4 regions of the Variovorax durovernensis genome follow, and region 1 is predicted to be linked to each of the others. Evidence: predicted binding sites of a transcription regulator. Region 1 holds the regulator's gene; each other region holds the start of a gene.
The links. The regulator sigma-54, encoded in region 1, starts transcription at its own class of promoters, with help from an activator protein. The targets are predictions, from matches to a motif close to TGGCANGNAANCTGCTTT.
Positions count from the first base shown of each region.

Region 2: a site for sigma-54 is predicted at 4,653-4,670, ahead of ACWV14_RS12240 (transglutaminase family protein). Genes of this name have one in related genera too.
Region 3: a site for sigma-54 is predicted at 2,518-2,535, ahead of ACWV14_RS31205 (pilin). Genes of this name have one in related genera too.
Region 4: a site for sigma-54 is predicted at 5,113-5,130, ahead of ACWV14_RS01690 (TorF family putative porin). Genes of this name have one in related genera too.

Region 1 covers NZ_CDRNCW010000001.1:676,413-683,644, forward strand. Annotated here, with positions in the region: gene ACWV14_RS03105 (thiol:disulfide interchange protein DsbA/DsbL) at 1-535, shown strand, start outside; gene lptA (lipopolysaccharide transport periplasmic protein LptA) at 661-1,371, shown strand; gene lptB (LPS export ABC transporter ATP-binding protein) at 1,368-2,162, shown strand; gene ACWV14_RS03120 (RNA polymerase factor sigma-54) at 2,266-3,879, shown strand; gene ACWV14_RS03125 (phospholipase D family protein) at 4,016-5,578, shown strand; gene ACWV14_RS03130 (LysE family translocator) at 5,595-6,239, opposite strand; gene ACWV14_RS03135 (hypothetical protein) at 6,385-6,642, shown strand; gene ACWV14_RS03140 (YceI family protein) at 6,682-7,232, opposite strand, start outside.
Region 2 covers NZ_CDRNCW010000001.1:2,547,223-2,554,454, forward strand. Annotated here, with positions in the region: gene ACWV14_RS12235 (circularly permuted type 2 ATP-grasp protein) at 1-981, opposite strand, end outside; gene ACWV14_RS12240 (transglutaminase family protein) at 1,046-4,579, opposite strand; gene ACWV14_RS12245 (DNA internalization-related competence protein ComEC/Rec2) at 4,720-7,194, shown strand.
Region 3 covers NZ_CDRNCW010000001.1:6,567,549-6,574,780, reverse strand. Annotated here, with positions in the region: gene ACWV14_RS31215 (CHASE2 domain-containing protein) at 1-1,552, shown strand, start outside; gene ACWV14_RS31210 (3',5'-cyclic-nucleotide phosphodiesterase) at 1,582-2,385, shown strand; gene ACWV14_RS31205 (pilin) at 2,596-3,036, shown strand; gene ACWV14_RS31200 (hypothetical protein) at 3,167-3,676, opposite strand; gene ACWV14_RS31195 (GspH/FimT family pseudopilin) at 4,130-4,615, shown strand; gene pilV (type IV pilus modification protein PilV) at 4,647-5,180, shown strand; gene ACWV14_RS31185 (PilW family protein) at 5,185-6,042, shown strand; gene ACWV14_RS31180 (pilus assembly PilX family protein) at 6,039-6,608, shown strand; gene ACWV14_RS31175 (pilus assembly protein) at 6,624-7,232, shown strand, end outside.
Region 4 covers NZ_CDRNCW010000001.1:367,676-374,907, reverse strand. Annotated here, with positions in the region: partial or broken gene ACWV14_RS01715 (FAD-linked oxidase C-terminal domain-containing protein) at 1-173, opposite strand, end outside; gene ACWV14_RS01710 (LysR substrate-binding domain-containing protein) at 293-1,177, opposite strand; gene ACWV14_RS01705 (SMP-30/gluconolactonase/LRE family protein) at 1,204-2,136, opposite strand; gene ACWV14_RS01700 (ammonium transporter) at 2,324-3,760, opposite strand; gene glnK (P-II family nitrogen regulator) at 3,790-4,128, opposite strand; gene ACWV14_RS01690 (TorF family putative porin) at 4,196-5,065, opposite strand; partial or broken gene ACWV14_RS01685 (magnesium chelatase domain-containing protein) at 5,287-5,532, shown strand; gene istA (IS21 family transposase) at 5,969-7,232, shown strand, end outside.

The sequences.
Region 1 (7,232 bases):
GCTCGACAAGCGCGTGCCCGTCGACGCGCCGGCCGGCAAGGTCGAAGTGGTCGAGTTCTTCTCGTACAACTGCCCCCATTGCAACGACTTCGAACCGTCGCTCGAAGCCTGGGTCAAGTCGGCCCCCAAGGAAGTGGCCTTCCGCCGCATCCCGGTGCCTTTCGTGGGCAACGACGTCGAAGCCAAGCAGCGCCTGTACTACACGCTCGAAGCCATGGGCAAGGTCGACGAATACCAGCCGAAGGTATTCAATGCGATCCACGCGCAGCGCCAGAACGTGAACGGCGACGCCAACATCATTGCCTGGGCCACCGCCAACGGCCTCGACGGCGCCAAGTTCAAGGAACTCTTCACCTCGTTCGGCGTGGCCAGCAAGGCCAAGCGGGCTTCGCAGATGACCGATGCCTACAAGGTGGCTGGCGTGCCGGCCATGGCTGTCGCCGGCCGCTGGTACGTGGACGGCGAAACCGCCGGCAGCATGACCAAGGTGCTGCAGGTCGTGAACTACCTCGTGGGTGAAGCGAAAAAGGGCTGATGCCCAGGCTCCGCGCACTTCGTGCCGCTGCGCCCCTCACCGGCCCGCTTCGGCGGGCTTTTTCATCTGTGCGTGCGGGTTGACGCAATCAGCCGCATACAATGCCGAGCAAGTTTCGTGCCTCTATGACATTGCATTCTTACTCCACCACTCCCTTCCTGCGTCGCGTCGGCCGCCTGGCTGCCGCCGCGTTGCTGCTGGCCGGCCTTGCCTCGGGCGCCCTGGCCGAGACCGCCGACCGCAGCAAGCCGATGAACATCGAGTCGGATGCCATGCGCTACGACGACCTCAAGCAGACCAGCGTGTTCACGGGCAACGTGCTGGTAACAAAAGGCACGATCATCATCCGCGGCGCGCGGCTCGATGTCCGCCAGGACGCCGAGGGCTACCAGTACGGCGTGGTCACGGCGGCGCCCGGCAAGCGGGCCTACTACAAGCAGAAGCGCAACGCACCTGACGAGTGGATCGAGGGCGAATCCGAAGTCATCGAGTACGACAGCCGCGCCGACAACGTCAAGTTCATCCGCAACGCAGAAATGCGCCGCCTGCTCGGTTCGACGCCGAACGACGTGAGCACCGGCGCCCTGATCGTCTACGACCAGAGCAACGACACCTACACGGTCAACGGTTCCACCGTGCCGCCGAACACCGCGGTCAACGCGTCGTCCCCGAGCGGCCGCGTCAAGACCATCCTGACACCCAAGGCCGCCACGGCGCCCGCGCCCGGCGCTCCCGCCGGAGCCAAGCCCGCCGCGCCGGCAGCGTCCACGCCGGCACCCGGCACGGGCCTGCGCTCGACCACCACGCTCGGTGGCGATGGAGAAACCCGCAAGTGATCGAAACCGCTGGAACCCAGGAAGCCAACGGCGCACCGGGCAGCCGCCTGGTGGCGCGCGGCCTGAAGAAGAGCTATGGCAGCCGCACGGTCGTGAAGGACGTCTCGCTCGACGTGCAGAAGGGTGAAGTCGTCGGGCTGCTCGGCCCCAACGGCGCCGGCAAGACCACCTCGTTCTACATGATCGTCGGGCTGGTGCGCGCCGATGCGGGCGACATCACCATCGACGGCGAGCCCATCGCCCACATGCCCATCCACCGCCGCGCGCGCATGGGCCTGAGCTACCTGCCGCAGGAAGCCTCGATCTTCCGCAAGCTCACGGTCGAGGAAAACGTGCGCGCCGTGCTCGAACTGCAGCATGAGCCCGACGCGAGCGGCAAGCTCGTGCCGCTGTCCAAGCAGCACATGGAAGAGCGCCTGTCCGAACTGCTGGCCGACCTGCGCGTCGACCATCTGCGCGATTCGCCCGCGCTGGCGCTGTCGGGCGGCGAACGCCGCCGCGTCGAGATCGCACGCGCCCTGGCCACCCAGCCGCGCTTCATCCTGCTGGACGAGCCCTTCGCCGGCATCGACCCGATCGCCGTGATCGAAATCCAGCGGATCATCAGCTTCCTGAAGGAGCGCGGCATCGGCGTGCTCATCACCGACCACAACGTGCGCGAAACGCTGGGCATCTGCGATCACGCGTTCATCATCAGCGACGGGCATGTGCTGGCACAAGGCACGCCCTCGGAGATCGTCGACAACGCCGAGGTACGCAGGGTGTACCTGGGCGAACACTTCCGGATGTGATCGTGTTGCGCGGGTCAAAGGCGAGCGTGGCCACCATCCGCGTGGGGATCCTTCGCGGGGGCCGCCGCGCGCAGCGCGCAGCCTTGGGGGGAGCAGCAATCTCATGAAGCAAGGGCTGTCCCTTCGCGTCTCGCAGCACCTGGCGTTGACGCCACAGCTGCAGCAGTCGATCAGGCTGCTCCAACTTTCCACGCTCGAACTGAGCCAGGAAGTGGAGCAGATGCTCGACGAGAACCCCTTCCTCGAGCGCACCGCGGAAGAAGCGGCGCGCGAGGAATTCGGGCTCGACACGGCCGACGCCCCCGTCGCGCGCGATGACGGCGGCGAAAGTGGCGAGGGCGGCGACGGCGAGAGCGACTTCACCCCGCCGCCGGCCAGCACTTCCGCCGCCTCGACCGAGACCGGCACCACCACCACGGCCGATTCCGACGGCCCCGCCGCCGAGATCGCCGAGCGCGAGCCCGACTGGGAAGGCGACGGCACCGTCGACATGGCGCCCGACGACAGCGAGTGGGGCAGCGACGCCCCCGCGCGCCAGAACAACCTGGGTGACGACGAGCGCGCCGATGCCACCGAGCTTGCGCGCAGCCAGGAGTCGCTGCAGTCGTTCCTGCACCGCCAGGCACTGAGCCTGCGCCTGAGCGAGAACGACAGCGCCGCGCTGCGCTTCCTGATCGAGTCGCTCAACGACGACGGCTATCTCGAAGACTCCCTGCCGGCGCTGGCCTCGGGCCTGGCCGGCGACGACAACGACCAGTTCGACGACCTGGTGCATCACTTCCAGGTGGCGCTCGGCCTGCTGCAGAGCCTGGAGCCGGTGGGCGTGGGCGCGCGCGACCTCGGCGAATGCCTGAGCATCCAGCTGCGCGCGTTGGCCGCCGAGGACGACGAAGACGAAGAACAGGCACAGGTCTACAAGACCGCCATCGCCATCTGCAAGCAGCCGATGGAGCTGCTCGCGCGGCGCGATTTCAAGCGCCTGGCCACGCTCACTCGCAGCAGCGAGGAGCTGGTGCGCTCGGCGCTGCAGGTCATCGCGCGGCTGGAGCCCAAGCCGGGGCGCCGTTTTGTCGATGTCGAGCGCAACATCGTCATTCCCGACGTGATCGTCACCAAGACCGGCCGCGGCACCAACGTCAAGTTCCGCGTCATGCTGAATCCCGAGGTCATGCCGCGCCTGCGCGTGCACGACATCTACGCCGGCGCGCTCAAGTCGCACAAGGGCGAGGGCAGCCAGGCGCTGTCGCAGCGGCTGCAGGAGGCGCGCTGGTTCATCAAGAACATCCAGCAGCGCTTCGACACCATCCTGCGCGTGAGCAACGCCATCGTCGAGCGCCAGAAGAGCTACTTCGTGCACGGCGAGCTGGCCATGCGCCCGCTGGTGCTGCGCGAAATTGCCGACGAGTTGGGCCTGCACGAATCCACCATCTCGCGCGTGACCACCGCCAAGTACATGGCCACGCCGTTCGGCACGGTCGAGCTGAAGTATTTCTTCGGTTCGGCGCTGGGCACCGAGACCGGCGGCAATGCATCGAGCACCGCGGTGCGTGCGCTGATCAAGCAGTTCGTGAGCTCGGAGAGCATCAAGAAGCCGCTGTCGGACAGCCAGATCTCCGAGATGCTCAAGGAGCAGGGCATCGAGTGCGCGCGCCGCACCGTGGCCAAGTACCGCGAGGCCCTGCGCATCGCGCCGGCCAACCTGCGCAAGGCGCTGTAGCTCGGCACACCCCCAGGCTATGCGCACTTCGTGTCGCTTCGCCAACCCCCTTGCAGGGGGCAACACCAGCGGCCCGGCAGAGCCGGTTCCGCGGTGTTCGCCGCGTGGCCATGAATGGCGAGCGGGTCTGGCCTTGGTGCTCGCTCTGGCCGTGCTGTTCGTCACCGGCTGCGCCACCTTGCCCGACGAGGCACCGCGCCCGCCCACCAAGGCCATGGCCGTGTCGGCCGACACCGCGCTCGGCAAGCTCGCGATGGCCGCCCAGCCCGACCCCGACCTGAGCGGCTTCCGTCTCATGCCCGGCGGCGACTTTGCCTTCGACACCCGCATCGAGCTCGCGCGCCGCGCCCAGCGCACGCTGGACTTGCAGTACTACCAGATCGAGAACGACGAGACCGGCCGCTACCTGCTGCGCACCCTGCGCGATGCCGCCTTGCGCGGCGTGCGCGTGCGGGTGCTGATGGACGACCTCTACACCTCCGGCGAAGACGAGCTGCTGCTCGGCTTTGCCGCCACGCCGAATGTCGAGCTGCGCCTCTTCAACCCGTTCCCGGCCGGGCGCGGCAGCCTGGTCAGGCGCTTCGCGGCGTCGCTGTTCGACTTCAGCCGCGTGAACCGCCGCATGCACAACAAGCTGTTCATCGCCGACGGCGCGATGGCGGTGGCGGGCGGGCGCAACATCGGCAACCAGTACTTCACGCGCACGGCGGGCGAGAACTTCCTCGATCTCGACACCTTCGTGACCGGCGCGCTGATCCCCCGGCTCGGCAGCCTGTTCGACCAGTACTGGAACAGCACCTACGTGCGCCCCGTGCAGTCGGTGGTGGCGAGCAGCCTTTCGCGCGAGGAGCTGCAGCGCCGCTTCGATGCCGCTACCGGCGCCGACACCACCCCGCCGCCGCCGCAACCCGCGCCCAACGACCTGCTCGGCTACAGCCCGATTGCGGACGACCTGAACGCCGGCAGGCTGGGCTTGATCTGGACCCTGGCCGAGGCCTATGCCGACTCGCCCGACCGGGTGATCGGCAAGACCGCGTCGTACGGCGGCGTGCCGCTGCTGGACGTCGACAGCGTGCGCTACAACGTGGTCGAGCAGATGCGCCGCGCGCGCGCCGAGGTGACCATCGTCTCGCCCTACCTGATTCCGGGCGCCACGGGGCTCGAGGTGATGCGCGAGATCCGCGGGCGCGGCGTGAAGATCAGCGTGGTCACCAATTCGCTGGCCGCCACCGACGAACCGCTGGTGCATACCGCCTACCGCCGCTACCGGCCCGACATGCTCAAGCTCGGCGCCGACCTGTACGAGCTGAGTTCCACGCGCACCCGGCGCAGCGTGCGGCTGGGGCTCTTCGGCACCACGGTCGGGCGCCTGCATGCCAAGTCGGCGGTGATCGACCGGCGCACGCTGTTCGTGGGCTCGATGAATTTCGATCCGCGCTCGGAGTCGCAGAACACCGAGATCGGGCTGATCATCCACAGCCCCGAGATGGCGCAGCAGATGCTCAAGCTGCTCGACGTGCTCAAGCAGCAGGGCGCCTACCGGCTGCGCTTTGCCGAAGGCAGCAACGACAGCCGCATCGAATGGGTCAGCGACGACGCCGGCAAGATCACGGTGCTGCACGAGGAGCCCGATTCGGGCTTCTGGGACCGCACGATGCTCGAACTGCTGGCGCCGCTGACGCCCGAGAGCCTGCTGTAAGCGCCGCGGTATTCAGTCAGTGGCCGCCGCGAATGGCCGACCAGACCAGCCGCACGCCCAGCAGCCCCATCACGCCGCCGGCCGCGCGGTCGATCCAGGCCTTGTAGCGCAGGTAGGCAGAGCGCGGCGCCGCCGAGGAAAGCGCCAGTGCCACGATGGTGTACCAGCCGGTCTCGATGCAGAAGATCACTGCCGGCACCGCCAGCGCCAGTACCAGCGGCACCTCGCGCGGCAGGAAGGCGGCGAAGATGCTGGCGTAGACCACCGCCGTCTTCGGGTTGCTGACCTGGGTGGCAAGGCCCAGCAGAAAGGTGCGGCCGCCGCGCCCCGGCCGGCCGGGGGAGTTACCCACTTCCGGTGTAACAGCCAGTGGCTGGCGCGCGCCGCGCCAGATGCGCCAACCCAGGTAGACGAGGTAGGCGCCGCCAAAGCCTTTTATCGCCAGGTAGAGCCCCGGCACCGCCAGGAACGCTGCCTGCAGGCCGGCCATCGCGGCGATGGCGAAGACCAGTCCGCCCGCACCCATGCCCAACGCCGCCGCGAGCCCGTCGCCGCGCGAGGCCACGGCCGTGCGCGCCACCATGACGAAACTGGGGCCAGGGCTCATCGCGCCCACTGCCATCGCGCCGGCGATGCCCAGCAAGGAAAGGGTGTTGTCCATCGGGGCTGTCTCCTGGGGAAATTTTGAAATGGGTGAATAACGTGCAGAAAGTCACGCTGATCAACGACTGAAAAGTAAACTATAAGTAGTACTTAAATTTTGTTTTCGTTTACATTTTGTGTGCCGACTTCCGCGGCGCACAAAAATGAAAAATCTCTACCTTCTGGTCATTTGGGCATTGATCCTGTCGTTTTTGCTGAGCTTCTTCTACTGGAGTGATGCGCCGCTGGCCGAACAACTGTTGTTCGGTGCGGTGATGGCCGTGGCGATGGGCGCCTGGATGCTGGTCCTGCTGAACCTTCCGCGTGCCCTGATGGCCGCCCGCAACTGGCTGAAATCCCCGAAAGACGATAGCGAGGAACCGCTGGCCGCGAGCCGCCCCCGCAAGACCATCGTCAGGTAGGCAGGCCGGCAGGGCCGCCAGCCACGGCGCCGGAAGCGCCTAGGGCTGGACGTTGACCGCTTCCACCTGCACCAGCAGCTTCACCTTGTTCTCGAAGCCGAAGTTCAGTCCCCAGGTAATTCCCCAGTCGCTGCGTTCCACCGTGGTCTCGAAGTCGCCGCCGCACACCTGGCGGTTGATCAGCGGGCTCAGGTAGCAGTTGAAGCGCACCGCCTTCAGCGTTACCGGCTTCGTCTGCCCCATCAGGGTGAGCGTGCCCGGCACGTCGACCACCTTGTCTCCGCTGATGTCGATCCGGTCGGCCACGAAGCGGCCGGTCGGGAATTCCGCCACGTTGAAGAAATCCTTGCTCTGCACATGGCGGTTGAGCAGGTCGACGCCGGTGTTGATGGAGCTGATGTCCATCGTGATGTCGACCTTGCCGCTGGTGCCGGTGCCGTCGATCTGCACCGAGCCGTCCTTGGTGCTGAAGCGTCCCCGGTTGGTGGTGGTGCCGTAGTGGCCCATCTCGTACATCACGAAGGTGTGCGTCGGGTCGACCACGTAGTTCGCGTTCTTCTTCGGCCCGCCCGCGGGCTTCACGGCCACGG
Region 2 (7,232 bases), 1.9 Mb from region 1:
GACCAGCGTGATGCCCAGGTAGCGCGCGAGGTAGGCGTGCTCGAAGTAGGTCTCGTTGTACGGGCCGGGCGTGAGCAGCGCGATGTGCGGCGGCACACCGGCCGGGCACATGCGCTGCAGGCCTTCCATCATGGCGCTGTAGGTGGCGGCCAGGCGCTGCACCTGCAGCGCCTCGAAGGCCTGCGGAAACTGCCGCGTGATGGCCAGCCGGTTTTCCAGCAGGTATCCCAGGCCCGAGGGCGCCTGGGTACGCTGCGACACCACCCACCAGTTGCCGTCGGGGCCGCGCGCGAGGTCGAAGGCCGCGATGTGCAGCCAGGTGTCGCCCGGCGGCTTCACGCCGTGCAGGGCGCGCAGGTAGCCGGGGTGGCCGCGCACCAGCGCCGGGGGAATGAGCCCCTCGGCCAGCAGCTGCTGCGGGCCGTAGACGTCGGCCATCACCCGGTCGAGCACCCGCACGCGCTGCAGCACGCCGGCCTCGATCTGGCTCCAGCTCTCGGGCGAGACGATCAGCGGGAACAGGTCGAGCGACCAGGGGCGCTGCGGGCCGTTGGCGTCGGCGTACACGTTGTAGGTGACGCCGTTGTCGCGGATCTGCCGCTCCAGGCTGACGGCGCGCCGGGGCAGGTCGTTGAAGCCGCCCGGGCCGAGCTGTTCGAAGAAGTCGTGCCAGGCGGGCGTGAGCGGCGGTTGCTCGCCGGAAGGCTCCGGGGGCAGGGACTGCGTTTGGGACTGCGACTGCGACTGCGACTGCGAAGGCGCCAGCCGCTGCTCCGCCGTGGCGTCGTACAGCAGCGGGGCTTGCGGAGCCGCGGCAGGGGTGCTCGTGCCCGCCCCCGGGCGCGGGGTCGCGACCGGAGTGGCCTGCCCGCGCAGCTCGTCGAAGTGTCCGGGCTGGGCGGCCGGGGCGAGCGCCGACGCCAGGGCCGCTGGAAATTCCAGTGCCTGGGCGCCGAACAGGGATTCGTTCAAGGGTTCCACAGGAGGGGGATTGTCACACCGCCGTCACGGCCTGGCCGCTTCGGCAGTGTGGTAGGCATCCCCTTCAGCGCCGCAGGTCGAGCGTGAACGGGAACTCGCGGCTGCCCGGCAGCTCGATGGTGGCCGGCGGCGTGCGCATGAGGCCGGGCGTATGGCCGGTGCGCGTGAAGCGCGAATGGCGGCGGCTCTCGGCCTCGTAGGCGTTGACGGGGAAGGTGTCGTAGTTGCGGCCACCCGGATGGGCGACGAAATACTGGCAGCCGCCCAGCGAACGCTTCATCCAGGTGTCGACCAGGTCGAAGGTGAGCGGGGCATGGGCCTTGATGCTGGGGTGCAGCGCCGAAGGCGGATTCCATGCCTTGTAGCGCACGCCGGCCACGAATTCGCCCGTCACGCCCGTGGGCTGCAGCGGCAGCACCTTGCCGTTGACGGTGACGACGTGGCGGCTTTCGTTCAGCCCGGTCACGCGCACCTCGATGCGCTCCAGCGAAGAATCGACATAGCGCACCGTGCCGCCGGCCGAGCCTTCCTCGCCCATCACGTGCCAGGGCTCCAGCGCGTTGCGCAGCGACAGCTCCACGCCCATGGCCTGCATCTGGCCCACCAGCGGGAAGCGGAACTCGAAATGCGGCGCGAACCAGTCGGGGTCGAAGGCGAAGCCGGCCTGGCGCATTTCGCTGATGACGTCGTCGAAGTCCATCTTGACGAAGGTCGGCAGCAGGAAGCGGTCGTGCAGTTCGGTGCCCCAGCGGGTGACGGGGGCCTTGTAGGGCTCGTCCCAGAAGCGGGCCACCAGCGCGCGAATGAGCAGCTGCTGCGCGATGCTCATGCGCGCGTGCGGCGGCATCTCGAACGCGCGCAGCTCCAGCAGGCCGAGGCGGCCGGTGCTGGAGTCGGGCGAATACAGCTTGTCGATGCAGAACTCGCTGCGGTGCGTGTTGCCCGACACGTCGATCAGGATGTTGCGCAGCGTGCGGTCGACCAGCCATGCGGGCATGTTCTGGCCGTAGATCTCGCGGTTCCTGGCGATTTCCTTCAGGGCAATTTCGAGTTCGTAGACCTGGTCGTTGCGGGCTTCGTCCACGCGCGGAGCCTGGCTGGTCGGGCCGATGAACATGCCCGAGAACAGATAGCTCAGCGACGGATGGTTGTGCCAATACAGCAGCAGGCTGGCCAGCAGCTCGGGCCGGCGCAGGAAGGGGCTGTCGGCCGGCGTGGCGCCGCCCATCACGAAGTGGTTGCCGCCGCCGGTGCCGGTGTGGCGGCCGTCGGTCATGAACTTCTCGGCCGACAGGCGGGTTTCGAACGCGGCGTTGTAGAGGAACTCGGTGTGGGCGACCAGTTCCTTCCAGTTGTGGGCCGGATGGATGTTGACTTCGATCACGCCCGGGTCGGGCGTGACGGCCAGCATCTTCAGGCGCGGGTCGCGTGGCGGCGGATAGCCTTCCATCACGATGCGCATGCCCAGGTCGCGCGCGGTGGCTTCCACCGCGGCGACGAGGTCGAGGTAGTCCTCCAGGCGCGCGAGCGGGGGCATGAAGACGTAGAGCACGCCCGAGGCGCTGCCCTTCTTCTCGGCCGTGGGGCCGTTGGCGCGGCGCGGGTCGCGCACTTCGACGCACAGCGCGGTGCGCGTGACCCAATGGGCGGATTCGCCGCGCAGCGGCTGGCGGGTGGTGGTGGATTCGCTGATGGAGTCCTCGGCTGCTGCGGTATCGCCGCTCGCTGCATCGCCGTTGGCCGCATCGCCGGGGCTTTGCATGCGCAGCGATGCGGGCACCACGGGCGGCGTGCCGAAGGTGTAGGGCACGTCACCGAGGCCGGCGGCACCGGCCCCGGCACCAGCGGCTGCGCCTGTGCTGTAGCGCGCACGGTAATCGGCCGCGCTCGGCAGTGCGCCGCGCGGCGCGGTCGGGTCGCGCTCGATCAGGTAGGGGTAGTCGCCCTTGCTGGCCCACGGCTGCGAGTCGAGCGGCAGGCGGTAGCCCATGGGCGAATCGCCGGGAATCAGGTAGAGGCGGTCGTCGCGCAGGAACCAGGGGCCGGTCTTCCAGGCCGGGCCGGCCAGCGCAGGGGCGTCGCCGTTCGCATTGCCGGGCTCGATGGGCAGCATGTAGCCGATCACCGCGTCGAGCTTCTGCGTGAACACGCGGCGCAGGCGCACGCGTTCGAGTTCGTCGTCGAGCTTCGAGTCGAAGGGATCGACGTTCACCGGCAGGCGGCGTTCGCGCCAGAGGTAGTAGTAGATGTCTTCGTAGCCGGGCTGTATGTAGCGCTCGGTCAGGCCGAGCTTGTGCGCCAGCACGGTGGTGAAGCGGCGTGCGTCTTCGCTGGTGTAGTGGGTGGGAAAGCGCTCGTCGGCGAACAGCTCGGGGTCGTGCCACAGCGTCTGGCCGTCGGCGCGCCAGAAGATCGACAGCGCCCAGCGCGGCAGCTGCTCGCCCGGATACCACTTGCCCTGGCCGAAATGCAGGAAGCCGCCCTTGCCGTACTCGGCGCGCAGCTTGTGCACGAGCTCGGTGGCGTAGCCGCGCTTGGTGGGGCCGAGGGCGTCGGTGTTCCACTCGGGCGCGTCGCGGTCGCTGGTGGCCACGTAGGTCGGCTCGCCGCCCATGGTGAGGCGCACGTCACCGGCCTTCAGGCGCGCATCGACCGCGTCGCCGAGGGTCAGCACCTCGGCCCATTGCTCTTCGGTATAGGGCTTGGTGACGCGCGGCGATTCGTAGATGCGCGTGACCTTCATCTCATGGCCGAACTCGACCTCCGATTCGTCCACGCCGCCCTCGATGGGCGCCGCGCTCGATGGCGTGGGCGTGCAGGCCAGCGGAATGTGGCCCTCGCCGGCCAGCAGGCCCGAGGTGGCGTCGAGGCCGATCCATCCGGCGCCCGGCAGGAACACCTCGCACCAGGCGTGCAGGTCGGTGAAGTCGACCGTGGTGCCGCTCGGGCCGTCGAGCGCCTTCACGTCGGGCGTGAGCTGGATCAGGTAGCCCGAGACGAAACGCGCGGCCAGCCCGCAGTGGCGCAGCAGCTGCACCAGCAGCCAGCCCGAGTCGCGGCAGGAGCCGCTGCCGTTGGCCAGCGTTTCTTCCGGCGTCTGCACGCCGGGCTCCATGCGGATCAGGTAGTTGACGTCTTGCTGCACCTGCTGGTTGATGCCGACCAGGAAGTCGATGGTGCGCTGTTCCTTGCGCTCGACCTTGTCGAGGTAGGCCTCCAGCAGCGGCGTGACCGGGTCGGCCACGAGGTAGGGCGCGAGTTCCTCGGCCTGCGAGGCCGTGTACTTGAAGGGGAAGTTCTCCGCCTGAGGCTCCAGGAAGAAGTCGAAGGGGTTGTAGACCGCCATTTCGACCACGAGGTCGACAGTGACCTTGAACTCGCGTGTCTTCTCGGGGAACACGAGCCGCGCCTGGTAGTTGGCGAACGGGTCCTGCATCCAGTTGACGAAGTGCTCCGCGGGTTCGACCCGCAGCGAATACGAGATGACGTTGCTGCGGCAATGCGGCGCGGGACGCAAGCGCACGACCTGAGGGCCCAACTGCACCAGGCGGTCGTATTTGTAGTGGGTGACGTGGTGGAGAGCGGCGTGAATAGACATGCGTTTTTGTGTGCAGTACTGGCAGATTGCATCGGAAAGATGTCTCTGGTGAGACGCATACTAGCCGAGATGCTTAGCAATTAACGCGCCACTGAGCGTGAGTCGGGGAGGGTTTGCATCATGTGTCCGGACGTTCTTTCATGACGCGATTTCACGCGTCGGGCAATGCCGTGGGCGGGTCGCGAGGCTTCGCCGCATTGGGCGGATCGCTGCTGGGCGCGGCCCTGCAGTTGAGGCAGCCGTCGCTCTGGCCCGCATGGGTCTATGCCGTTTTGCTGCTGGTGGCCGTGGCGGGTCTCTGGCGATGGCGCCGGCCTTTTTTCATCGAACGGCGCATGCCGGCCATGGTGCTTGCCCTGCTGTGCGGAGCCCTGGCCGGGGCGGGGCTGGCGGGTTGGCGTGCCGTGGTCCATGCGGACGGCGCGCTGGCACCGGCGCTCGAAGGGCGCGACCTCGTGGTCACGGGAGTCGTCGCGGAGATGCCGCAACGCAACGAAGCCGGAACGCGGTTTCGCCTCGACGTGGAATCCGCGCGCTGGGCCGATGCGTCTGTCGACGAGCCATTGGTGGTTCCAGACCGCATCGCCCTCGGCTGGTATGCGGAGAACACGGGCCTGTGGGGCCGCTCTTCCGGAGGCAAGGCCGCATCCGCCAGCCCGATAGGTCCCTTGCATGCCGGCGAGCGATGGCAGCTTGCCGTGCGCCTCAAGGCGCCGCATGGCAACGTCAACCCCTTCGGCTTCGATGGCGAGCTGTGGGCGTGGGAGCAGGGCATCCAGGCCAGCGGCTATGTGCGGACCGGCGCGCGGGATGCCGCGCCGAAGCGCATCGCCGTCACCTGGCTGCATCCGGTCGAGCGTGCGCGCGAAGCCGTGCGCGACGCGATTTTCGAGCGGGTGCCCGACCGCGCGCGAGCCGGGGTGATCGCGGCGCTGGTGACGGGCGACCAGCAGGCCATCGACCGCGCGGACTGGGATGTGTTCCGGGCCACCGGCGTGGCGCACCTCATGTCGATCTCCGGTCTTCACGTCACGATGTTCGCCTGGCTGGCGGCGCATGTCGTTGGCTGGCTGTGGCGGCGCTGCCCGCGTTTGATGCTGGGCCTGCCCGCACAGCAGGCCGCGCTGGTCGGCGGCGTGCTGCTGGCCGGGCTCTACGCGCTTTTCAGCGGTTGGGGCGTGCCGTCGCAGCGCACGGTGTGGATGCTCGCGACGGTCGCGCTGCTGCGGCTCACCGGGCGGCGCTGGCCGTGGCCGCATGTGTGGCTGCTGACCGCGGCGGTGGTGGTGGCGCTTGACCCATGGGCGCTGATGCAGGCCGGCTTCTGGCTCAGCTTCGTGGCGGTGGGCGTGCTGTTCGCCACTGATGCGTCGGTGCCCGGCGAGCCGCGCGCGCGGGCTTCGGCGCGGCTGCTGGGTTTCTTTCGTGAGCAATGGGTCATCACGCTGGCGCTCGCGCCGCTGAGCCTGCTGCTGTTCCAGCAGGTGTCGCTGGTCGGGCTGCTGGCCAACGCGGTCGCGATCCCGTGGGTCACGCTGGTCGTCACGCCGCTGGCCATGCTGGGCGTGGCCATCGCTCCTTTGTGGGACGCGGCTGCGTGGGCGGTGCATGCGCTTTCGGTGCTGCTGCAATGGTGCGCCGGCTTGCCGCTCGCCACGCTGTCGATGGCTGCGCCGCCCGTGTGGATGGCCGCCTGCGGCGTGGTTGGCGGCGCATTGCTCGCGATGCGCTTGCCGTGGTCGCTGCGCGCGCTCGGCCTGCCATTCCTGCTGCCGGTGCTGCTGTGGCAGGCGCCGCGTCCCGCCGCGGGAGAGTTCGAATTGCTGGCCGCCGACATCGGGCAGGGCAACGCGGTACTGGTTCGCACCGCCACGCACAGCCTGCTGTACGACACCGGCCCGCGCTACAGCCTCGAAAGCGATGCCGGCCACCGCGTGCTCGTGCCGCTGCTGCGCGCTCATGGCGAACGCCTCGACATGCTGCTGCTGAGCCATCGCGATACCGACCACACGGGTGGGGCGCAGGCGGTGCTCGCGATGCAGCCGCAAGCGGAGTTGCGGAGTTCGATAGAGGCCGCGCATCCGCTGCAGGCCTCGCACCCGGCTCAGCGCTGCGAGGCCGGGCAGCGCTGGCGCTGGGACGGTGTGGACTTCGAGGTGCTGCACCCCGTGGCGGACGACTACCAGGCCTTCACCATCAAGCCCAATTCCGTGTCCTGTGTGCTGCGCATCGGCAACGGCCGTGCCGCCGCGCTGCTGGTGGGCGATGTCGAGCGGATGCAGGAGTCCGCGCTGATCGCGCGCACGCCGGATTTGCGTGCCGACGTGCTGCTCGTGCCCCATCACGGCAGCAAGACCTCGTCGAGCGAAACATTCCTCGATGCCGTGCAGCCGCGCATTGCATTGGTCCAGGCGGGCTATCGCAACCGTTTCGGCCACCCGGCGCCCGAGGTGGCGGCGCGGTACGCGGCACACGGAGTGCGGCTGGTCGATAGCCCCCGCTGCGGCGCCGCCCACTGGCGCAGCACGCAGCCCGCCGATGTCGCCTGCGAGCGCGAGCGCCAAGCGCACTACTGGCGGCATCGCCTGCCCGCGCGCGCCGAAATCGTGAATTAATTGTCAAATTAGACAAAAAGCACTCTTCTGTCGGATCG
Region 3 (7,232 bases), 5.9 Mb from region 1:
CTATCAAGGCGACCAGGCCCAGCCCGGTTACTTCGAGTCGCTTGCGCTCGCGGTCTACCGGCTGGCGAACGGCTTGCCGCCCGTGCGTCCGGCCTTCGCCCCTGGCGGCACCGTGCCGCGGCTCGAATCCCTGCGGATCGGCCAACTGCGCGTGCCGGTCGATCAGACCGCCAGCATGCAAGTGCCGTTTCGTGGCCCGGGCGGCGCGAGCGGCGGATCGTTCCGCTACATCCCGGCCGCCGACGTGCTCGAAGGCCGCCTCGGCCCCGGCGAGCTGAAAGGAAAGATCGTGCTCGTCGGCGCCACCGCGCCAGGCCTGCAGGACCTGCGCGCCACGCCCGTCGAGGCCGCCTTCCCGGGCGTGGAAGTGCACGCCAACGTCGTCTCCGGCCTGCTCGACCAGCGGCTGTTCAGCGTGCCGGACTATGCGCCGGGCTACGAAGTGCTGAGCGTGCTGGTGACGGGGCTGCTGCTGGCCTTCGGCCTGTCGCTGCTGTCGGCGCCGCGCGCGGTGCTGCTGGTCGCGGCAACCATCGCCGCGCTGGTCGGGCTCAATACCTGGCTCTTCGTCGGCCACGGCCTCGTGCTGCCGCTTGCGTCAGCCCTTGCCATGACGATGCTGGCGTTCGTGCTCAACATGAGCTGGGGCTACTTCGTCGAATCGCGCGCGCGGCGCGGGCTGGTGCGGCTCTTCGGCACCTATGTTCCGCCTCAGCTGGTCGACGAAATGCTGGTCCAGCCTGACCGCTACAGCATGCGCGCCGAAAGCAAGCAGATGACCGTGATGTTCTGCGACATGCGCGGCTTCACCCGCCTGTCGGAGCAGATGACGCCGGCGCAGCTCCAGGCCTTCCTCAACACCGTGTTCAGCCGGCTCACCGACGTGATCAGCGCGCACCGTGGCACCGTCGACAAATACATGGGCGACTGCGTCATGGCCTTCTGGGGCGCGCCCATCGATGCGCCCGACCACGCCGCACTGGCCGTGCACGCAGCGCTCGACATGGCCGATGCCGTGCGCGACATCAACGACGCCAACCGCGCCGGCGGCCGCCCGGAGATCAGCGTGGGCATAGGCATCAACAGCGGCGTCATGAGCGTGGGCGACATGGGCTCGACCGCGCGGCGCAGCTACACCGTCGTCGGCGACGCGGTCAATCTGGCGTCGCGCCTCGAGGGCCTGAGCGGCCACTACGGCGTGGAGATCGTCGCCAGCGGCACCACCCGCGAACTGGCGCCCGGCTACGTCTGGCAGGAACTCGACAGCGTGCGCGTCAAGGGCAAGGCGCAGGCCGTGGCCGTGTTCACGCCCCTGGCCGAGCGCACGCCCGAAGCCGAAAAACAAGCCCAGCAGATGCTTGAGCGCTGGGGCGACGTGCTCGCCGCCTACCGTCGCCAGGACTGGGCCGTGGGCCGGAACTTGCTGGCCCCCCTGCTCGCCGCAGATGCCAAAAAAGTCCTTTACCAGCTCTACGCCCAGCGTTTAGCCTCCATGGCGTTGCGACCCCAGGATCCGAACTGGGACGGCGCAACCCGGTTCGAAACCAAATGACGACGGACACACACAAGGGGTCTTTCACAATGCAGGTTCGTGTGCTGGGTTGCTCAGGCGCCATTGCCAAAGACTGCCGCACCACCTCGTTCCTGGTCGACACCGACCTGCTCGTCGATGCGGGAACCGGCGTCGGCGACCTCACGCTTGACGAAATGGCCGCCATCGACGACGTGGTTCTGACGCACTGCCACCTCGACCACATCGCCGCCTTGCCATTGATGCTCGACGCCGTCGGTAGCCGCCGCTCCAGGCCGCTGCGCGTGCATGCGCTGCGCGCCACCATCGAAGCGCTGCGGACGCACGTGTTCAACAACGTCATCTGGCCCGATTTCGAGAGCATCCCCAGCCTGGAAGCGCCGTTCGTGAGCTTTCACGACATCGAGGTGGGGCAGATGCTGCAGTTGGGCAGCTGTGCGCCCAAGTCGATCGAAGTGCTGCCGGCTGTGCATACCGTGCCGGCCTGCGGCTTTGCCGTGCGGCGGGCTTCCGGCGGGTCGAACTGGGTTTTCAGCGGCGACACCGAGCGCAACGCGCCGTTCTGGGACCGGGTAAACGCGCTGGATGTGGCGATGCTGGTAATAGAGACGGCCTTCAGCAACAGAGAGCAGGCACTGGCCGAGCGCAGCCTGCATTTGTCACCGGTGATGCTGGCGGATGAACTGGCGCGGATCGCCCCGGGGAAGCATTTTCCGATCTACATCACGCATACCAAGCCGGCGGAGACCGATGAGATCATGAGCCAGATCGAGGCGCTGGCGGAGCATCAGGTGGCGGGGGTGGCGCTGCGGGATATCAGGTGGTTGAAGGCGGATGGGGTGTTGACCTTTTGAGGTATCGGCGGCGCGTGCCGGCATGACATATTTGTCATTTCAGATGCATCTAGACACAAAATGTGTCGCACAGTGTTACACGTTGGTAAACAAAGGTGACGCGTTCGGTCGGCAGGAGGCTGGTTCGGTGGGTGGCACAGATGCTGCGGAAGTTCTCCCGCTCCGGGCAGGTTCCCGGGCGTAACAACCAACCAACCTGGAGTTAGTTCAATGAACCGTCGTACTCTCGCCCGCCGTGCACAGGCCGGCTTTACCCTTATCGAATTGATGATCGTTGTGGCGATCATTGGTATTCTGGCTGCTGTGGCTCTGCCGGCCTATCAGGATTACACCATCCGCGCTCGTGTCACCGAAGGTCTGAGTCTCGCGAACGCGGCAAAAGTCGCGGTCACTGAAACCACGCAAACCAACGGCGGCGTTCTCCCGGCGACCCAAGCTGCTACTGGCTACGTCAGCCCAGCAGCAACTGCGAACGTAACGAGCGTCGCAGTCGCAGATGCGACTGGCACGATCACCATTACATACACCGCAGTGGCTGGCAACGGCACCATCACTTTTGTCCCAACCGTGCAAGCTGGTGGCGAAATCACGTGGTCCTGCACTGGCGGCACTTTGGTTGCGAAGTATCGCCCGGCGAACTGCAGGGCCTAAGCCGATCGGCTTTACAGATACCGGCCGCCTTCGGGCGGCTTTTTTAATATTCGAAAGGTGTCAGGAAGCACTCTGATTTGAGTGTGTGTCGCCTTGATCGAATTTCTGATCTCCGGTGCAAAAAACGGGGTCAGATTCCAATTGAGGCGCGGCCATTCAGCGCAATACGCAACGATTGAATCGTGATGTCGGCCGCTTCGATGCGCCGCCCCAACTCCTCATTGACCAACCACACCAGGGCGCTGAATTCGGTACGCGTCGGATAGACCTCTTCCGTGTCGTTCACGTGGTGCGGAGCGATGAGTTTTTCGAGACACGTGTAGGCGCGTCGCACAACCTGCAGGTTGTCGATGTCGTCGCTTGCCTGTAGTGCGAGCGATTCGGCACCGGCAGTTTCAGAAGACTCAGGAAGTGAAAGAACGTGCGCAGGCGCGCGTGCGGATATAGCCAAGAACGACTTACAAGTGATTGCAGTTTTCAAAAACTGCCGTCCCGAGACCAATCTGGGAGGCAGCTCGACGGGTTGGTCTACCGGGCAACCACTTGCGTGAAACCGGCCGGGCTCGCGCTCGCCCGTCGAGCAGCCAAAACTGGAGGCACGAGCGATAAAGCCGCAGACCCTGCGGGGCGCGGCTTGCATCGCAGTGAGTGCACGGGATACCAATCCCGATCACGCCGTCTGTCGGCATAACCGCCGGGGTATAGCCATCCAGATGCTTTGTCGACCGCGAGAGGGCTTTGGCTGTTTCAGTCCAGAGCCGCGCGAAAGAGTTCGATTGTGTTCGAGGCGCTTGCAGCTGGTCGGCCTCCTGTGCTTCGCCACTGTATGGTCATCACAAAGATTGCTCGCCGAGCAGCCGACAGCGGCTCGATGGCTTTCGAGCCGACCTCAGGCGAGCCCAACTTGCTGGCTTCCCCGAGCGCTTCTCTGAAATCCGCTCCCGGCGTTCATAACTTCCGGAATTTCTGACAAGCGGTCATTTCCGAATGGCCGAGCGGTCCTTCGCTTTGGTAACAGTTGCGTTCACAAACATTACCATCGGAAACCTTCCTCCACTGATCTGATGCCAATGGGCCACGGGTGCGGCGATCAATGAAAAAATTAGCTTTGTCACCGCGAGCGCAGCACGGCTTCACTCTGATCGAGATGATGATCGTCGTCGCCTTGGTGGCCATCCTGGCGGCGCTGGCAGTGCCATCGTTCACAACGATGATCGCCAATCAGCGGGTGAGCTCCGCCGCGCAGGAGCTGCAAACCCTGCTCCAGCTTGCTCGTGCGGAAGGTGTCTACAAGCGCGCGCAAAGCACGGTCACCGCCTCGGCGCAGACGTGGCAAGCCAAGATCGGAACACAGGTGCTGCGCGAGGCCACGCTGGCGGATACGGTCACTGTCGAGCCCGGCTCCTCGGGCGGCGTGATTTTCGAGGTGACGGGCCAGGCCAAGCCTGCCTCCGGCGGCGGTACCTCGTACACGGTGTCCTTTTCAGGGACCAATGCATCACGCGTGCAGTGCCTCACCGTGACCGGCGCGGGCCTCGTGCGGCTGAAAAGCGCGGCAACCACGCAAGCCTGCTCATGAGGTCCGGCATTTCCGTCGCGGCTTTTCTTCCATGACTATCCCTCGCTCCACATCATCGTCCCGACAAGCGGGCATGAGCCTCATCGAGGTTCTCATGGCCGTTCTGCTCGTGAGCATCGGGTTGCTCGGTGCTGCAGGCATGCAGGTGCGTGCCATCCAGTACACATCCGATACCGAGCGGCGCCAGATGGCGTCGATGGTGGCCTCCGAATTGATGGAAACGATGCGCGGCGACACGCTCACCGTGCTGCAGGCCGCTGGCGTGCCCAAGACCGATCTCGGTGGCTACGCGAAAGCGAAGGGAACCGCGCTGGCGACCGTTACCGATAGCGACTGCAAGCCGCTGGCCGCGGCGCCCGCGAAGCGGCTGGGCTGCTGGGGCGCGCGCGCCAAGCAACTCATGCCCGACCTTGTCGATGACGTTCTCACCAATAACTTCGCCGTCGGCCTGGATGCGACGAGCGGGGTGATCTCGATCACGGTGGCCTGGCCGGTCAGCAAGGGCCAGTGCCTGGATGGATCCGACAATGACTATTGCTCCTACATATTGCGCTCGAGGCTCTGAACCCGTGTCGCGCGCTTGCTCCCCAACATGCGGCGGTATTGGTCGCCGCTTTCCGCTGGCAGCCGAACGGGGAATTTCGCTTGTGGAACTCATGGTGGCGATGGCCGTCGGCCTCATCGTTGTGCTGATTGCCGGCACGATTTATGTGAATGGCTTGCGCAACTTCAGCTTCCGCGCCGGCCAGAGCGAGAACCTCGGCAACAGCCGTTACGCGTTGGGAACGCTGGATAGCGAATTCACGAAAGCTGGTTACCGCCGGGACCCGACGCAGGCGATGGACGAAGCCTTTCCTGCCGACGCCGCCAAGCATCCCAACGATTGCCAATTCAGCGTGGGACAGGCCATCTATGCGGTAGACGCCACCACTTTGTGCATCCGCTACCAGGCGCGGGACAACAACGAGAAAGACTGCGCTGGTTCGGCTGCCGGCATCGCTGGCCTGAAGGCCTACGAAGCGCCGTCCGCCCCGGCACTGGGCGCGGGCATGTTCGTCGAAAAGTATCTGCTCGTGGACGGCAAGCTCGTATGTCGTGCAGGGAAACCCGTCGTGGACACGCAGGTGGCCGACGGGGTGCGTGGTGTGTTTTTCGAGTTCGGCGTTGGCAAGGGCACCGACTCGTTCGAGGAGCGACGCGTCGAAGAGTTCAAGACCAGCACGCCCGTGGCCGACGACGCCATCAGGTCCTTGCGTTACGCCATCCTGCTGGCGAGCTCGGCGGAAAAGATCACCGGAGGCATTGAATCCTCCGTATGCAGTCGCTGGGAAAGCGTCGGCGGTGCCAGCGCCGTTTGTGACACCAGCAAAGGTCAGCTTTACCAACTGGCGAGCGGCTCCCTCACGCTGAGAAACCTGATGCCATGAGCGCACGCCATATTTCGATTTCGTCCCTACGGTTGCGCCAGCGCGGCGCGGCGCTGTTCGTCGCCATGGTCATGATGCTGCTGGTGCTGGTACTGGCGGTGGTCGGCATGCGCACCGTCACCCTCGAATCGCGCATCGCCGGCAACATGCTCGAAAGCCAGAAGCAGCAGGAGACGGCGGACGGCGCGCTGCGCGAAGGCGAGCGCGTGATCCAGGCATACGGCATCGCGCTGTCCAAGTGCGTCGATGGCTCGACCAGCCCTGTCGATGCCGCCAAGAAGCCTTGCTACATCTCCGACGCACGCGCGGACGGGGTCCTGACTACCTCGTTCGGCGTCAAGGCCCAGGCCGGCGGCTTCGAAAATCCATACGGCTTCTGGTATCCGCGCTACATCTCCACCGTCTGCCCCAAGGGTTCGAGCGCCACTTCGGCGCTCGAAGCCGCAAGCACCGGCTGCACCGAGTTCTACGAACTCAACGCCCAGGCCACCGCCACGAATTCCGTCAAAGACTGCGGTCCGGATGCGTTCTGCCTGCGCTCCACGGTCAATCTGTTCATCAAATAGTCGAGGAGGGCTGCGATGGCTCGCTCCACACGTTCAAACCGCTCACCTTTTCGTCTCTTTCACACGGTCGGCTTGCTCGCGGCAGCGGCGGCCCTGCTGCTCGGCCAACATCTTGCGACCGCGCAAGACAGTGGAGACACTGCCCTGGCACAGACACCGCTGTTCGTGAGCGAGAGCAATCCGCCGCTGAACATGCTGGTGATGGGGCGCGACCACAAGCTCTACTACGAGGCCTACAACGACGCCTCCGACCTGAACGGAGACGGCGTGATCGACGTGGGCTACAAGCCCGACCAGATCGACTACTACGGCTACTTCAACAACAACGCCTGCTATGAGTACGCCAACGACAAGTTCTCGCCTGTCGCGGCCGCCACGGGTGCCAAGAAGAAGATCTGCGGCGGAACCCGCTGGAGCGGCGACTTCCTGAACTATCTCGCCACGTCGCGCATGGATGCCATACGCCGGGTGCTCTATGGCGGAACGCGGGTGACCGACACCACCAGCAGCACTGTCCTGCAGGCGGCCTACATGCCTCGCGACGCGCATGCCTGGGGCAAGGCCTACGATCCCGTGCGCGACGGCACCGTCTACAACATCAGCGACTATGCGCCGCTGACGCAG
Region 4 (7,232 bases), 310 kb from region 1:
AGCGGACGGGCACGGTAGGCGGTGAGGCCGTCGCACTCGTACGGCGTGGTGTCTTCGGCGTGCCAGATCAGCGCGTGGGCTGGCAGGTGTGCCTGCAGCGCACGGACCACCTGGGACTGGCGCTCTGTTTTCTGTAGCGAATCTTGTTGCGTGGGAGTGAGCGGCGCGTTCATCGGCGGGCCTCTTTTCTTCTGTTCGCGGATGTCTCGGGTGTACCGCACTCTACGGACATTCCGGCAGCCCCGGGTTGATGGATTTTTGCCGGGTGCTTGAGAGAACTTTGCCGGCGTCGTCAGCGCAGGCTCTGCTCGAGCCAGTCGGCAAAGGCCGCGCACTCCCAGCGCTCCAGCGTGCCCGGCTGCCAGCAGATGTAATGCCGGTGCGGCGACGCCACCGCCTGGTCGGACAGCGCCACCAGCCGCCCCGACTCGAACCACGCCGCGCCCATCTTCTGCCGCACCAGCGCCACGCCGAAGCCGCTGGCGGCGGCGTCGTACACCAGCCCCAGGTCGTTGAACTGCGAGCCGACGTGCGGCTCTGGCTGGTCGAGCCCGCAGCTCGCGAACCAGGTGCCCCACGGTTCTAGCGGGCTGCGGATCAGCCGCGCGCTCGCGATTTCCGCCTCGCTGCGGAAGCCATGGAACGGACCGAATTCGTTGAGGTAGCTCGGGCTGCAGGCGGGCACCACCTGCTCCTCGAGCACGAGGCGGTGCTCGCAGTCGGCGTAGCCGCCGGGGCCGTAGCGCACTTCAAGGTCGGCCTGCTCTGCCGTCACGTCGAGCAAAGGAATCGACACCTGCAGCACCAGCTCGATGTCGGGGTAGATGTTGCGAAACAGCTCGAGCCGGGGCATCAGGAACTGGCGGCTGAAGGTCGGCGTGACGGCGATGCGCAGGCGCGTCGCGCGCTGGGCCGCGCCTGCGCCCAACGGCGTGGCCTGCAGTGCGGCAAGCCCGGTGCGCACGTTCGCAAGATACGCCGCGCCGTCGGCCGTGAGGCTGAAGTCGCTGCGCCCGAACAGCTTGAAGCCCACGTGCGCCTCGAGCTGGCGAATGCGGTGGCTCACCGCGCTTGGCGTGACGCACAGCTCGTCGGCCGCGCGGCCCGCATGCCGCAGCCGCGCCACGGCCTCGAAGGTCAGCAGGCACTGGATGGGCGGGATGTGCTGCAGGGCCATGCGCGCCTGGGAGCCCTCGTCGGCCTTCAGTCTTCGAAGAAGCTCACCGGCAGGCCCGGCGTGTCGACCCGCATCGCGATCACCGTGCCCGAGGCCGGGCGCTGCGCGATCTCGTCGGCGGGCCGGCCCTTGCGGGCGCTGGTGACGAACAGGGTTTTCAGGTCGTCGCCGCCGAAGCAGGGCATGGTCGGGCACTGCACCGGCACCGCAACGGCCGCCACGCGTTCTCCCGAGGGCGAAAAGCGCAGCAGCTGCGCGCCTTCGAACATGGCCACCCAGTAGTGGCCCTGCGCATCGATGGTGGCGCCGTCGGGGCGGCCGTCATAGTGCAGCGGCGACGCGGGCGTCCAGCCTTCGGGCTTGGCGTCGAACTGCTGGAACACGCGGGCGTGCGAGAGCGAATTGGCCTCGGCGTCCCAGTCCCATGCGTGCACCACGTGCGCCGCGGTGTCGGCCCAGTAGAGGGTGCGGGCGTCGGGCGAGAAGGCGAGGCCGTTGGCGGTGGTGGCCTGGTTCGCCATCTGCGTGATGGTGGGCGAGATGCCCGTGTCGCTGCGCGCGTCGAGGCAGTACAGCGCGGCGTTGGGCCGGTCCTTGGCCTCGTTGAGCGAGCCGCCCCAGAAGCGGCCCAGCGCGTCGCACTTGCCGTCGTTGAAGCGCATGGTGCGCACGTCGTGCTCCACGCGCGCCATCGCGACCAGCTCGCCGCCCCATTCGCGCGCGCGGTAGATGCCGTCGCGCAGCGCAATGACGAGGCCGCCGCGCCGCGCCGGTGCCATGCAGCCGGGCTCCGTGGGCAGCGCCCAGCGCTCGACCGTGGCACCCGTCGTGCCGATGTCGCCGCGCGTTCGCAGCACGGTGCGGCCGGGAATGTCGAGCCAGTAGAGCGATCGTTCCTGGGGGTGCCAGAACGGCGATTCGCCGAGCTCGCAGAGGCTGTCTTCGATGGAGGTCCACATGGTGGGCCGATTGTGCTCCCGCCCATTGCGCCGACGGGCAAAAAAAAGCCCGCCGGCGCCGGAGCGCTTGCGGGCTGAACATCCAAAGGAGACCTCGCTTGAAAAACTCGTTCTTCAATTCAGGAGCACCGCGGAACCGGCTCCGCCGGGCCGCAGGTGCTGCCCCCTGCAAGGGGGCATTGGGGGTTTACCTGTTGTATGCGGTCTCGCCGTGCGAGGAGATGTCGAGGCCTTCGCGCTCTTCTTCTTCCGACACACGCAGGCCGAGGGTCAGGTCGGCGATCTTGTAGGCGATGAAGGCCACCACGCCGGACCACACGACCGTGAGCGCCACGCTCTTGATCTGGATCCAGACTTGCGCGCCCATCGAGAAGGTATCGGGCGTCGCGCCGCCGGTGCCGCCGAGGCCCTTGGCAGCGAACACGCCGGTCAGGATGGCACCCAGGATACCGCCCACGCCGTGCACGCCGAACACGTCGAACGCGTCGTCCGCACCCAACATGCGCTTCAGGCCGCCCACGCCCCACAGGCAGACCAGGCCGGCCAGCAGGCCCAGCACGATCGAACCCATCGGGCCGACGAAACCGGCGGCGGGCGTCACAGCCACGAGGCCGGCAACGGCACCGGACGCAGCGCCCAGCATCGAGGCCTTGCCCTTGTGCAGGCTCTCGCCCAGGATCCACGACAGCGCGGCGGCAGCGGTGGCGAGCACCGTGTTGATGAAGGCCAGGCCGGCCAGGGCGTTGGCGGCACCAGCCGAGCCGGCGTTGAAGCCGAACCAGCCGACCCACAGCAGCGAAGCGCCGACCATGGTGAGCGTGAGCGAGTGAGGCGTGAACGCTTCCTTGCCGTAGCCGACGCGCTTGCCGACCATGTAGGCACCCACGAGACCGGCCACACCGGCGTTGATGTGCACCACGGTGCCGCCGGCGAAGTCCAGCGCGCCGTCCTTGCCCAGCAGGCCGCCGCCCCACACGATGTGGGCGATCGGCACGTAGCTGAAGGTGAACCACAGCACCGAGAACAGCAGCACGGCCGAGAACTTGGCACGTTCCGCGAAGGCGCCGACGATCAGCGCCACGGTGATGGCCGCGAAGGTGCCCTGGAAGGCGACGAACACGTATTCAGGAATGGTGGTAAGCGCACCGAAGGTTTCCTGCGTGATGCCCTTCATGAAGATCTTGTCGAAGGTGCCGAAGAAGTTTCCGTCACCCGAGAAGGCCAGGCTGTAGCCGTAGATGGCCCACAGGATGCTGATGAGCGAGAAGATCACGAAGACCTGCATCAGCACCGACAGCATGTTCTTCGAACGGCCCAGGCCGCCGTAGAACAGCGCGAGGCCGGGGATGGTCATCAGGATCACGAGGAGGGTCGAAGTCAGCATCCAGGCGGTGTCGCCGGAGTCGATCTTCGGAGCCGGTGCAGCGGCGGGTGCGGCTGCAGGCGCAGCAGCGGCCGGTGCCGCAGCTGCATCGGCCGCCGGAGCCGCAGCGGGCGCTGCCGCTGCGGGAGCCGTTGCGGCCGGTGCCTCGGCAGCGGGCGTTGCCGGGGTCTGTGCGAAGCCGGAGGTACCGGCGGCGAGCACGCTCAAGCCGAGCGCAAGAGAGACAAGCAGTTTTTTCATAATCGTTGTTCTTTCGGGCCTGGACTCGATCAGAGGGCTTCGCGGCCCGTTTCGCCGGTGCGGATGCGAACGACCTGCTCGAGGTTGTAGACAAAAATCTTGCCGTCACCGATCTTGCCGGTGCGGGCGGCGCCTTCGACGGCTTCGATCACGCGATCGACGAGGTCGTCGGAGACGGCCGCTTCGATCTTGACCTTGGGCAGGAAGTCGACCACGTACTCCGCGCCGCGATAGAGCTCGGTGTGGCCCTTCTGGCGTCCGAAGCCCTTCACCTCGGTGACGGTGATCCCCTGCACGCCGATGGCCGACAGTGCTTCGCGCACCTCGTCGAGCTTGAACGGTTTGATGATGGCTGTGACCAGCTTCATGAGTTTTCTCCTTTGGATGGAAATGAAACGATGCGGCAGCTTGGGCCGCACCTCGTTGTTCTGCTGCTTACAGCGTCTTCGTCAGCGTGAGGATGAAGCGCGCCTTGTTCGGCGAGTAGGTGGTCTGGCCGATGGGGCCGAAGCCGAGGTCGACGCCGGGGTTGGACACCGCGAGGTACGAGCTCTGCTTGTTGGCGCCCTGCACCGAGCCGGTCAGCGACAGGCCGTTGCCGAAGTCGTAGCTCGCGCCCACGTTGTAGTCCACGTAGCTCTTGTAGCCCAGGCTGCGGATGTCGCTGGACATGTTGGTGTAGCCCACGGCTGCCTTCAGCGTGACCTTGGGCACGATTTCCTTGCTGTACGACAGGTTCAGGTAGCCGGTGTTGGTGCCCTTCAGGCCCGAGCCGGCCTTGTTGCCGGCGTAGCCGAAGTAGTCCTTCGACACGGTGTGCGAGTACTTGGCGGTGAACGAGCCGAAGGTTTCGTTGGCGTACGTGCCGGCAACGTACAGCTCGGTGGTGTTGCCCGCCGAGTTGCCCGGGTAGATATAGGTGAGCGCGCCCACGTCCATGTCGAGCGGACCGGCCTTGAACTTGTAACCGCCGTAGAGGTCGCTCTCGATGCTGTTGCCCTTCTGCCAGTTGACGCTGGAGTTCCAGTTGCCCACGTAGAAGCCGCTGCTGCCGAAGGCGTAGTCGAAGCCGCCCTGGATCGCGGGCTTGAAGCCCTTGGTCTTGGCATAGTCGTTCTTGCCGATCATGTCCTGGTCCTGGCCGCGGAACTTGTAGTTCGAGGTCAGCGAGATGTTGCCCGTGAAATCCGGGGCGGGCGCGGGCGCTGCTGCTGCGTCGGTCGTTGCCTGAGCCAGGGCTGCGCCCGAAGCGGTCAATGCAGCGGCCAGAACGATCATCGCCTTGGCGGCGGTACGGTGCGTCATCGGGAAACTCCTCGCGTGTGAAGTGTGTTGTTGGACCTGAGAGGCTCAAAGCAGGGAGCGTGCCAAACTGCACAAATACCTGTGCCCCATGCGACTCGCTGGCGTCGCGTTGTGAGCGAAATCGTTACAACGCTTGTTTCGAGCGGTTGCGGCTTTCAACAGGTTCGCACCACCGCGGACACACCAAAGATGGACGCACCATCTTGGGGACAGGGAGAGAAATGAGTTTGTCTTTGGTGCAGGGCCGAGCCTTGCTGGGGCTGGAAGCGGCCAGTGTCACGGTCGAGGTGCATCTGGCCAACGGCCTGCCCAGCTTCACGCTGGTCGGCCTGGCGGAAACCGAGGTCAAGGAAGCCCGCGAACGGGTGCGCTCGGCCATCCAGAACGCGGGGCTCGAATACCCCAACAACAAGAAGATAGTGGTGAATCTGGCCCCCGCGGACCTGCCCAAGGACTCCGGGCGCTTCGTTAGAGAGCGTTCACTCTGTTAGAACAGAATGTGTTCTCTGACAGTCTCGTTAGAGATGAGTAGCAGGAGGGGTCCGGGGAGGGGCACATGACGCGGAAGGCTGTGGATAACTTTCGATTGGAGCGCTGGCGCGGGCTGCACGCGGCCGTCTTGCTGCCGCTCCTGGCTGACTTCGCGAAGCAGGACGCGAACTTCCGCCCCATCAAGGAACCTGGTACTACTCGCTGGCATGTTTCGGCGGGTGGAAGCGACTTCGAGTTGGTTTGCACGGGGCCGCGGTTCCTAGACACCAGGGCCAGGACCGGCGGCGCTGGCGCCGTGGACTTGGTTGTTGATTTCCATCCAGAAGTGACCCACTTGGCCCGGTGATTTCCATCTAAATCTGACCCACGTGATAACCCTAACCTGCTGCTTTTAGCAGCAGGAGCACAGGAGTGATTGACGTGGCGACACTGAGTGTCATCAGGCGTTGGGCACTGCGAGAGCAACTGTCCATCCGAGAGATAGCCCGGCGCACGGGCTTGTCTCGCAACACCATCCGCAAGTACCTTCGCGAGGGCGAGGCGGCGCCCAGCTACGCGAAGCGCATCAGCCCGAGCAAGCTCGACGCGTTCGCCGAGAAGCTCGGCGGCTGGCTCAAGAGCGAGGCGTCTAAGTCACGCAAGCAGCGGCGCACGCTCAAGCAGATGCACGCCGATCTGGTGGCGCTGGGCTACCAGGGCTCCTACAACCGCGTGGCGGCCTTTGCACGAGCGTGGCATGCGCATCTCCACGAGGTCCAGCAGACGACCGGGCGCGGCACCTTCGTGCCTCTGGCCTTCGGTCCCGGCGAGGCATTCCAGTTCGACTGGAGCGAGGACTGGGCCGTCATCGCTGGTGAACGCACCAAGCTGCAGGTGGCGCACTTCAAGCTCAGCCACAGCCGTGCGTTCATCGTGCGCGCCTACCTGTTGCAGACCCACGAGATGCTGTTCGATGCGCACAACCGGGCCTTCGAGGTACTCGGGGGCGTGCCTCGGCGCGGCATCTACGACAACATGAAGACCGCCGTGGACAAGGTACGCCGCGGCAAGGAGCGCGACATCAACGCGCGCTTCAGCGCCATGGTCAGTCACTACCTGTTCGAGGCCGAGTTCTGCAACCCGGCCTCGGGCTGGGAGAAGGGCCAGGTCGAGAAGAACGTGCGTGATGCGCGCCACCGGTTGTGGCAACCTGTGCCGGCGTTCGCCACGCTGGCGCTGCTCAACGACTGGCTGGAGGACCGCTGCAAGGCGCTGTGGGGCGAGATCGTCCACGGCAAGCTGCCAGGGACCGTAGCCGATGTCTGGGCGCAGGAACGGCCACTACTGTTGCAGATCCCCAGACCCTTCGATGGTTTCGTGGAACACACCAAGCGCGTCTCGCCCACCTGCCTGGTGCACTTCGAGCGCAACCGTTACAGCGTTCCGGCCTCCTACGCGAACCGGCCAGTGAGCCTGCGCGTGTACGCCGAACGCCTCGTCGTGGCGGCCGAGGGCCAGATCGTGTGCGAGCACACGCGCATCATTGACCGTCGCCACGACACCGCAGGTCAGACCGTCTACGACTGGAGGCACTACCTGGCAGTGCTGCAACGCAAGCCAGGAGCGCTCAGGAACGGAGCGCCCTTCAGCGAGCTGCCGCAGGGCTTCCGGCGGCTGCAGGCCGCGCTGCTGAAGC